DNA from 4 places in the Sphingobacterium kitahiroshimense genome. Region 1 is predicted to be linked to each of the others. Evidence: riboswitches for the same ligand, from Rfam matches in the RefSeq annotation. Region 1 holds a riboswitch; each other region holds the start of a gene.
The links. Region 1 has a riboswitch for S-adenosylmethionine ahead of metE (5-methyltetrahydropteroyltriglutamate--homocysteine S-methyltransferase). Riboswitches for the same ligand answer to the same signal wherever they lie in the genome.
Positions count from the first base shown of each region.

Region 1 (2,205 bases):
AATGTTGCGACCTTCAACTACACCCAAAGAAAGTGTTAATGAAGCCGGAACTTTGGCTAATATAGTGTCGAGTTGGTTTTCACCTCTTACTAAATCAACATGAACTGCGTAAACTGGTAAGTTTAGAGCTGTTTCTTCGTTGTCACGTAAAGCCTCGAAATAAGTCGTTACAATAATTTTGATGTCTTTAGCAGCAGCAGCTAATTTAGTAAATACACGAGTGTATAGAGCACGTGTTGCATCATCAATATCTAAAGCTAAAAATGGCTCATCAATTTGTACATATTTTGCACCAGCGGTAGCCAATTTAGTTAAGATTTCTTCATATACAGGAACCAACTTATCGATTAAATCGATACGGTTGAAACCAGATTCTTTTTCTTTACCTAATAATAAGTATGAGATCGGGCCAATTAACACAGGCTTCGTTTCAATACCTAAAGATTTTGCTTCATTATATTCATTTAAGAATTTCTCTGAAGTCAATTTGAATTCTTGATTTTTCACGAATTCAGGTACGATGTAATGGTAGTTGGTATCAAACCATTTTGTCATTTCCATTGCCGTTACGTCAACGCCATCTTGCTGGAAACCACGCGCCATTGCAAAGTAAAGGTCCAAATTGTATCCTTTATCTTCGTTATTTAAAAGTGATTGATATTGTGCAGGGATTGCACCTACAGTTAATGTCAAGTCTAAAACTTGGTCATAAAATGAAAAATCATTGGAAGGAATCAAATCGATGCCAGCATCTTTTTGAGTTTTCCAGTTGCCTTCACGGATTTTCAGTCCAGCCTGCAATAATTCTTGCGCGCTGATTTTTTTAGCCCAATATGCTTCATTGGCCTTTTTCAACTCGCGGAAGGCACCTACACGTGGGTAACCTAAGTTGTTCGTTAGTAACATAAATATAAAATTATTTTATTTGTTCAACCTTAACGAAGCAAGAAATTAGAAGGATTTTTTTATTCGAAATAAAAAACGATCAAAAATTCTTGAATCTATTTACTAAATTTTTTGATTGCTTTTAGAGAGGAGGGCACAAGATATATTTTGTGTCTAGCTTATCATTCCCACTTTTTGATGGGGTAGAATGTAGCACCTTGTCAATCGACAGGTTGCTAAGGCTTCATTGGGTCTATTCCCTCTGCCTTTCTCTATAAGCGCTGTAAATATCGGAATTAGTTTTATAAAAACAAATATTTTGTAACTTTTATATAAAAATGATAATAAACCAAGGTTTAAAATTGGAAATTAGCAGACAAACCAATTTGTTTTCCATTGTAAAATGGTATTGCCATCGTTAGGTAACTTGTTTTTTTTGATTGCAAGTGTTTATCAAATAATGGTAAGAGCCAGTATGCAATTTTTGTTCCCATAATACCAATACCAGCTCCCATGGCGACGTCAGAAAACCAATGTTTATGATTATACATTCTCAGGTAACCTGTTCCCGCCGCAATTGTATAGCCTGCAATACCATACCAAATGGATTGATCTTTATATTCTTGCCATAGAATTTCTGCACCGGTAAAAGGTACAGCAGTATGTCCTGAAGGAAAAGATTCTTGATCTGCGCGATCGGGTCTCCAAGTAGGTGTCGTTTTTTTTATGGTATATACTGCTGATAAGGTGATTGCATGGGCAATCGAACTTACCACTAAGCGTTGTTTTAAATTGTGCTTACTTGGTATTCCGAGTAAGTCAAGCCCAAAGACCGCTGCAGAAGGAATGAAAACACTAACATTATCAAGTTTAAAGGTTTTGGACGGATCATTATTAATTGAATTGTTTATTTGTTGATCCTTATGTTTGAGGTATGGGCTATTTAATGAGATTACTCCGTAAGTCATTAAAGCCGCAGGAACTATTAATTGCTTATAATTTATTGGCTTAGCATTGGTTTCAAAATCTTGATTATCATTTTGTAAAGTATCTTTTTGCGCATAAAGCGATGTAGAAGAGCAAAAGATTGAAAGGATTAAAAAAAATGGAATCGATAGTTTCATTGTTGCAAGATAAACAAAAAGAGATGTTTTTAACATCTCTTTATTATTCTAGTAATTGTGTATTAGCTAACCAATAATTTATAGCCTTTTCCATGTACATTGACAATTTCAACTTTGGGATCATCTCGTAGGTATTTTCTCAATTTGCTTAAGAAAACGTCCATACTCCGGCCTGTAAAGTAATTGTCATCATGCC
Region 1 is NZ_JAOQNK010000001.1:3,277,275-3,279,479, reverse strand. It holds gene metE (5-methyltetrahydropteroyltriglutamate--homocysteine S-methyltransferase) at 1-906, opposite strand, end outside; SAM riboswitch class I at 1,062-1,166, opposite strand; gene M2265_RS14555 (phosphatase PAP2 family protein) at 1,242-2,045, opposite strand; gene M2265_RS14550 (response regulator transcription factor) at 2,072-2,205, opposite strand, start outside.

Region 2 (2,205 bases), 530 kb from region 1:
TAATCGATATATAACAATTAATTATCTTGATCAATAACTTCTTAACACCCTGAAATATGCATTAGTTAATGCCCAAAACCTGCATATATTAAGATATGCAGAAACACGAAAAAGCGCCACGACATAAAAAATCTATATTTTTGGAATTGTTAAAATGGAAGTTTTCCACAAACTGATATTGGCAGTAATTTTGATCTCATATCAAAACAGCGAATAATAAGATGAAGCAAAACAAATATGATGATCCTAGCTTCTTTGAAAACTATGGAAAGATACAACGTTCTATAGATGGTTTAAATGCTGCTGGAGAATGGCATGTTTTACAGAGAATGTTACCCGATTTCCAGAATAAGAAAGTACTTGATCTAGGTTGCGGATATGGATGGCACAGTATTTATGCTAAGCAAAAAGGGGCTAAAAATGTAATTGGAATTGACTTATCTCAAAAAATGATTGATAAAGCAAAAGAGCATTCCAAAAACTTTGAAATTGAATATAAAAAAATGGCCATCGAGGATATTAATTTTGACTATGAAGAATTTGATGTCGTTATTAGTTCACTTGCATTCCATTACCTAAAAGATTTAAGCAGTGTTTTTATGAAAATAAATCAAATTCTTAAAAAAGGAGGAAGTTTTGTCTTTTCAATGGAGCACCCTGCTTTTACTTCAAGAGCTGAACAGGATTGGTTTAAGGATGAAAATGGAAATCGTCTGCATTGGCCGATGGACAATTATCAGGAAGAAGGTCAAAGAAACACTCGATTTCTTGGACACGAGGTAACTAAATACCATCGAAATTTAGAAACTATCATCAACACAGTTATTAAATCTAATTTTGATATTCAACAAATATCGGAATCCAAACCTTCAGAGGAAGTTTTAAAAATTTATCCGGAAATGAAAGACGAGATGAGAAGGCCAATATTTATTATAATTGCTGCCATAAAGAAATAATAATCGGATCGACATCATTCATAAAATTCTCATCATGAATTAATTATTTTAAAATAAATTTTGAAACAAAATAAAATCTACTAAATTTGTAGAGTATTCAGAATTGCACGTTGCAATACCAACCGAGTTACATAACCGCGGTGGTAAATTAATATGGGTTTCGACCAAAAATATCTGGATACAGTTTATGGTTTAATCCTTTAAATTTTTAAATTGTATGTCAACACCAAATCTTTATCAACATTTACTGGAAAAATTCAGTTATTATTCAATCAACGAACTGATACAGCTCAACAATGATACGGTATCGGAAAAAGGTTGGGGTTCTTCCAAATCTACATTCCGCACTGCGCTCATAAGTACTTTTTCTAAAAGAGGGCTAGATCTTTCCAACATCATTTCTAGAGAAGATGGTTTTACTTCCGTAAAGTATGTCGCAGTAAGATTAGAGGAAAATACGCTTATCCCGATTCTCCAATAAGAGCAAAGACAGCTTTAAAATTGCGTATTCACTCAGCGCTAAAAAGGTTAAATAGCCCTTCCTTTTTGAGCACTGAGTGAAGCTTTTTTTATCCAACTAATTCTATATAATTTTCAGTCACTAATATCAATGGTATGCTTTTTTTAATGCGTTAAGATAGTATTTTATAATTTCTCCAATTCCCTTCAATAGTTTAACACAAAGTGATATCGCGTCATTCTGAACAATTCCTTCACCTTGTTTTCTTTCTCCAATACTTTATTTAATATGTTAAATGATCTTAGATTTTGTATCTTGCCTGTTCATATTCGTATTCTTTATGAAAAAAAAATCTTTAATAACGCTTTCCATTTTATTATGCGCTTCGGCATCAATAGCTCAGGAAAACAAAGAAACCAAAATGGTTCTTAATATGGAAAACACCACAAAAGCACCATTAGATCCGCAGACACTTTGGAAATTAGGCCGAGTTTCTGGAGAAGGAATTTCAACAGATGGAAAAACTTTAATATATGGTGTCTCTAATTATGCTATAGAAACAAACAGTTCGGAAAAAAACCTTTACACATTATCCCTAGAAACAGGTAACACAGCTCCTCTAACAAGTGAAAAGGGCGGCGAGTCTGTTGTACAGATTACAGAAAATGGCGATATCATTTACTTGTTCAAAGGGCAACTTTGGAAAAAGAATAGATATAAAGGTGAAGCTATACAATTGACACACAGCGAAACTGATCTAGAAAATGTAAAACTCTCTCCAAATGGTCA
Region 2 is NZ_JAOQNK010000001.1:2,748,515-2,750,719, forward strand. It holds gene M2265_RS12290 (class I SAM-dependent methyltransferase) at 222-956, shown strand; SAM-I-IV-variant riboswitch at 1,045-1,138, shown strand; gene M2265_RS12295 (hypothetical protein) at 1,174-1,437, shown strand; gene M2265_RS12300 (alpha/beta hydrolase family protein) at 1,757-2,205, shown strand, end outside.
Region 2: linked by a shared signal. The riboswitch ahead of M2265_RS12295 (hypothetical protein) and the one ahead of metE (5-methyltetrahydropteroyltriglutamate--homocysteine S-methyltransferase) in region 1 are both predicted to bind S-adenosylmethionine.

Region 3 (2,205 bases), 3.0 Mb from region 1:
ATGCTTTCGAATTAGCAGATTCCATTACTGAACAACTGGAAATGCGGACATCATTTATGACTGCAGAAGAGCATGATACACATACAGCTTATGTTTCGCATATTTCCCACCTGACTTCTTTTGCTCTTGCTCTAACTGTTTTAGAGAAAGAGAAATCGCAGGGCCGGATATTTGAATTGGCAGGATCTGGTTTTGAATCAACGGTACGCTTAGCAAAAAGCTCACCGGATATGTGGACACCTATTTTTAAACAGAACAGAGTTAATGTACTCGAAGTCTTAGAGGAAAACATCAAGCAGCTGCAGGCTTTAAAAGATGCCATCCAAGATGAAAATTACAGTCAATTACACAAATTGATTAAAAAATCAAATAAGATTAAACGTATTATTAAATAAAAACCACTTGCTCCAACTGGCAAAGGCGAATTATTGTTTCATACAAAGTAATTTGAAGAAAGCATAGGAACTCACAAGGTTCCTATGCTCTTTTTATAAAAAAAACGATCACAGGATCATCGCTCTGCTGTTGTCTGTTTAACATCGTATGCTTCAGTTATATTGCTTTCAATTACTTATATGGATTTCATCCACGACGTATAAACATATCGGAATAAATAAATGCTGCCCCATCAACTACCAATACTTACATAATAGTGAGAGCTTACGATCAATTACGAGTAGAATTAGAGGTATTTTCTAAGAAATAGCATAAAATATTTTGGTTTGTAAAAAGCAAGGCATATATTTGCAACGTAGTTCAAATAGAAATACATCTAATCAACACCTCTTAATCAGGTCTTGATTTATAAAGAAGTGGCGAGAGACTGGCTCAATGACCCACTGGCAACCTTCAAAATACGTTTGAAAAGGTGCCAATTCCTGTCCAAAGTAATATTGCTTTGGAGGATATAAATGAAACGACAAATGATAATAACATTACAACAAAACAAGAAGGTAAATTCTAGCACCAACGTAACAGATACAAATATTCCATCAAAACAGATGCGAATGCTTTTGCACATGTTTACGTTTTCTTGTTAATCAATCTTTTTTAAAATTTATTGATTTCAAGTACATATCCATGTGCACAATCTCACCCCTATTTTATATTAACGAATCTTCAACTAATTAATTATAACTACAATGTCTACAAATAAAAATTTAAAATTCGAAACACTTCAAGTGCATGCTGGTCAAGTTGCCGATCCAACAACTGGAGCGCGTGCAGTACCTATATACCAAACCAGTTCATACGTATTTGAAAATGCAGAACATGGAGCGAACTTATTTGCTTTAAAACAATTTGGAAACATCTATACACGTCTGATGAATCCAACAACAGATGTATTTGAGAAACGTATTGCTGCATTGGAAGGCGGTATCGCCGCTGTAGCAGTCGCTTCTGGACAGGCTGCACAATTCATTGCATTAAATAATATCGTAGAAGCTGGTGAAAATTTTGTTTCCAGCAGTAATGTATACGGTGGTACATATAATCAATTTAAAGTAGCATTTAAAAGAATTGGTATTGAAGTACGTTTTACTAAAGAAACAACCGCCGAGGAGTTTGAATCACTAATCGATGAAAACACAAAAGCTTTATACTTAGAAACAATTGGAAACCCAAGTTACGATATCCCAGATTTTGATAAGATAGCAGCTGTCGCTAGAAAACATGACTTACCACTTATCGTAGACAATACTTTTGGAGCTGGTGGATATCTATTTAAACCTCTTGAACACGGCGCTTCTGTAGTTGTAGAGTCTGCAACAAAATGGATTGGTGGTCACGGTACAAGTATTGGTGGTGTCATCGTAGATGGTGGTACTTACAACTGGGGAAATGGTAAATTCAAACAGTTTTCTGAACCTTCAGAAGGATACCATGGATTAGTTTTTTCAGATGTTTTTGGCGTTAATGGCCCATTTGGAAACATTCAATTTGCAATCCGCGCACGTGTTGAAGGACTACGTGATTTTGGACCAGCTATTTCACCCTTCAATTCATTCCAATTAATCCAGGGCCTAGAAACATTATCGCTTCGTGTTCAGCGTCATGTAGACAACACATTAGAAATTGCGAAATGGTTAGAAGCCCATCCGCAAGTGGAAAAAGTGAATTATCCAGGGTTAAAAAGCTCTCCTAGCTTTGCAAATGCGCAAAAATATTTAAAAAATGGATATGGTGCTGTTCTTTCATTCCAAA
Region 3 is NZ_JAOQNK010000001.1:272,551-274,755, reverse strand. It holds gene M2265_RS01210 (prephenate dehydrogenase) at 1-395, shown strand, start outside; SAM riboswitch class I at 800-914, shown strand; gene M2265_RS01205 (O-acetylhomoserine aminocarboxypropyltransferase/cysteine synthase family protein) at 1,143-2,205, shown strand, end outside.
Region 3: linked by a shared signal. The riboswitch ahead of M2265_RS01205 (O-acetylhomoserine aminocarboxypropyltransferase/cysteine synthase family protein) and the one ahead of metE (5-methyltetrahydropteroyltriglutamate--homocysteine S-methyltransferase) in region 1 are both predicted to bind S-adenosylmethionine.

Region 4 (2,205 bases), 1.0 Mb from region 1:
AAGGTTAATTTTTCTTTCATACAGTATCAAGAAAGCCGGTTCAATTTTGATCCGGCTTTTTTTTAAGAATGTAGTTGCTATACCTACGAAGTACTGTATTTATATATTTATATTTTTAAATTTGCACTTTCAAATTAGAACATGACCATAGAAGAAAGTTTTTACATCGGTTATATTAGCAAAACACGTGGATTAAAAGGTGAGCTTCAGCTTTTTTTTGAATTTGAAGATTATCAAGATTTAGACTTTGATGTTTTATTTGCTGAAGTGAATAAAAAATTAGTGCCTTACTTTGTCGACAATATCAAATACCAATCAAATAGTACAGCCTATTTAAATTTAGAAGACGTCGATCATATTGATAAAGCACAACCTTTAGTGCGTAAGAAAATATACCTTCCAAATGATAAAATGCCAGAGCGTGATCCTGATGATTTTAGATATACGGATTTAATTGGATACTTGGTGATTGATGAAGTTCATGGAGAATTAGGAGAGATTAAACATGTACAGGAAATGCCTCAGCAATTTATAGCAACAGTAGACTTTAATGGAAAAGAATTGATGTTCCCATTAAATGACGATCTTATGCTAGGAATTGATTCAGAGGATAAAGTTTTAGAGGTTGATTTACCAGATGGATTGGTTGAGCTATATAAGGAGATTTAAAGTCTTCACGATATACAGATTAATAAAAAGGAGTTACTGTAGTTATATGCAGTAACTCTTTTTTATTTAAAGAAATCCATTTTAATAAACGTTTTATTGGGGCATTTTTTTAGGCATGACCTTAATATTATTTTGATTATAAATTTCTATTGCCGATATTAGCCGATGCTTATAGAGAAAGGCCGAGGGAATAGACCCAATGAAGCCTTAGCAACCTGTTATTTTATAAGGTGCTACATTCTACCCCAACTCAGAGCTGGGAAAGATAAGTTGAAACAAGTCCACTTGTGCATTTCGATGTAAGCCAACCAAAATCACTTTAAAAAATATTAATGAAAATCGTTGATCATATCAGTAATGCCAAAGGAAAAACTTTGTTTTCTTTTGAACTGTTGCCACCAGCTAAGGGGCAAGGTATCCAAAGTATTTTTAAAACAATGGATGCACTTATGGAATTCAAGCCTCCCTTTATCGATGTGACTTATCATAGAGAAGACTACATGTATAAGAAGCACGAGAGCGGTTTATTAGAACGTGTGGCTTATCGTAAACGTCCAGGGACTGTTGCAATTTGTGCCGCTATTATGAATAAGTATAAAGTGGATGCTGTACCACATCTTATCTGTGGTGGTTTCACAAAAGAGGAAACTGAAAATGCTTTGATAGATTTGAACTTCTTGGGTATTGACAATGTGCTCGTATTGAGAGGTGATGCAAGAAAAGGCGATCCTGATTTCATACCAACAGAAGGTGGTCATGCATTTGCAACAGATCTTTTACAGCAGGTTGCCGATATGAACCAAGGACAGTACTTACATGAGGATATTGCGATTTCAGAAAAGACCAACTTTTGTATTGGCGTTGCAGGATATCCTGAAAAACACTTCGAAGCGCCAAATTTTAATACCGATTTTAAATGGTTAAAAAAGAAGGTTGAGATGGGGGCTGAGTTTATTGTTACACAAATGTTCTTTAATGTTGAAAAATATAAAGAGTTTGTCAATAAGTGCAGGGAAAATGATATTCATATTCCAATTATACCAGGTTTAAAACCATTGACAACAAAAAAACAACTGATTACGCTTCCGAAAATTTTTCATTTGGATATTCCAGAGGAATTGAGTGAAGCAGTATCCGGATGTAAAAATAATGCAGACGTGAGACAAGTCGGAGAAGAGTGGTTGGTACAACAATGTAAAGAATTAATTGACTTTGGTGCGCCAGTTTTACATTTTTATACCATGAGTAATCCTGGACCGACTAAAAGTATTGTAGAAAAGTTATTCTAAGACTTATATCGTATAAAAAAGCCTGCTATCACATTATAGCAGGCTTTTTTATGCGTTTCGATTTTTGTTAAAAAAAGTTAATCACCCTCAAATGAAATCTCTTTTTATTATATTTAATTGAAAATTAATTTGATTTATCAAATAATCAATTAAACCTGAATCATTCATGGATTATAAGAAAGTAAACAACGTGTTAGGTTGGCTATGTGCCATCATAGCAACATCCGTTTTCATTATCACAGCAGAG
Region 4 is NZ_JAOQNK010000001.1:4,307,232-4,309,436, forward strand. It holds gene M2265_RS18785 (30S ribosomal protein S16) at 1-8, shown strand, start outside; gene rimM (ribosome maturation factor RimM) at 142-669, shown strand; SAM riboswitch class I at 836-941, shown strand; gene metF (methylenetetrahydrofolate reductase [NAD(P)H]) at 1,002-1,958, shown strand; gene M2265_RS18800 (protein O-mannosyl-transferase family) at 2,125-2,205, shown strand, end outside.
Region 4: linked by a shared signal. The riboswitch ahead of metF (methylenetetrahydrofolate reductase [NAD(P)H]) and the one ahead of metE (5-methyltetrahydropteroyltriglutamate--homocysteine S-methyltransferase) in region 1 are both predicted to bind S-adenosylmethionine.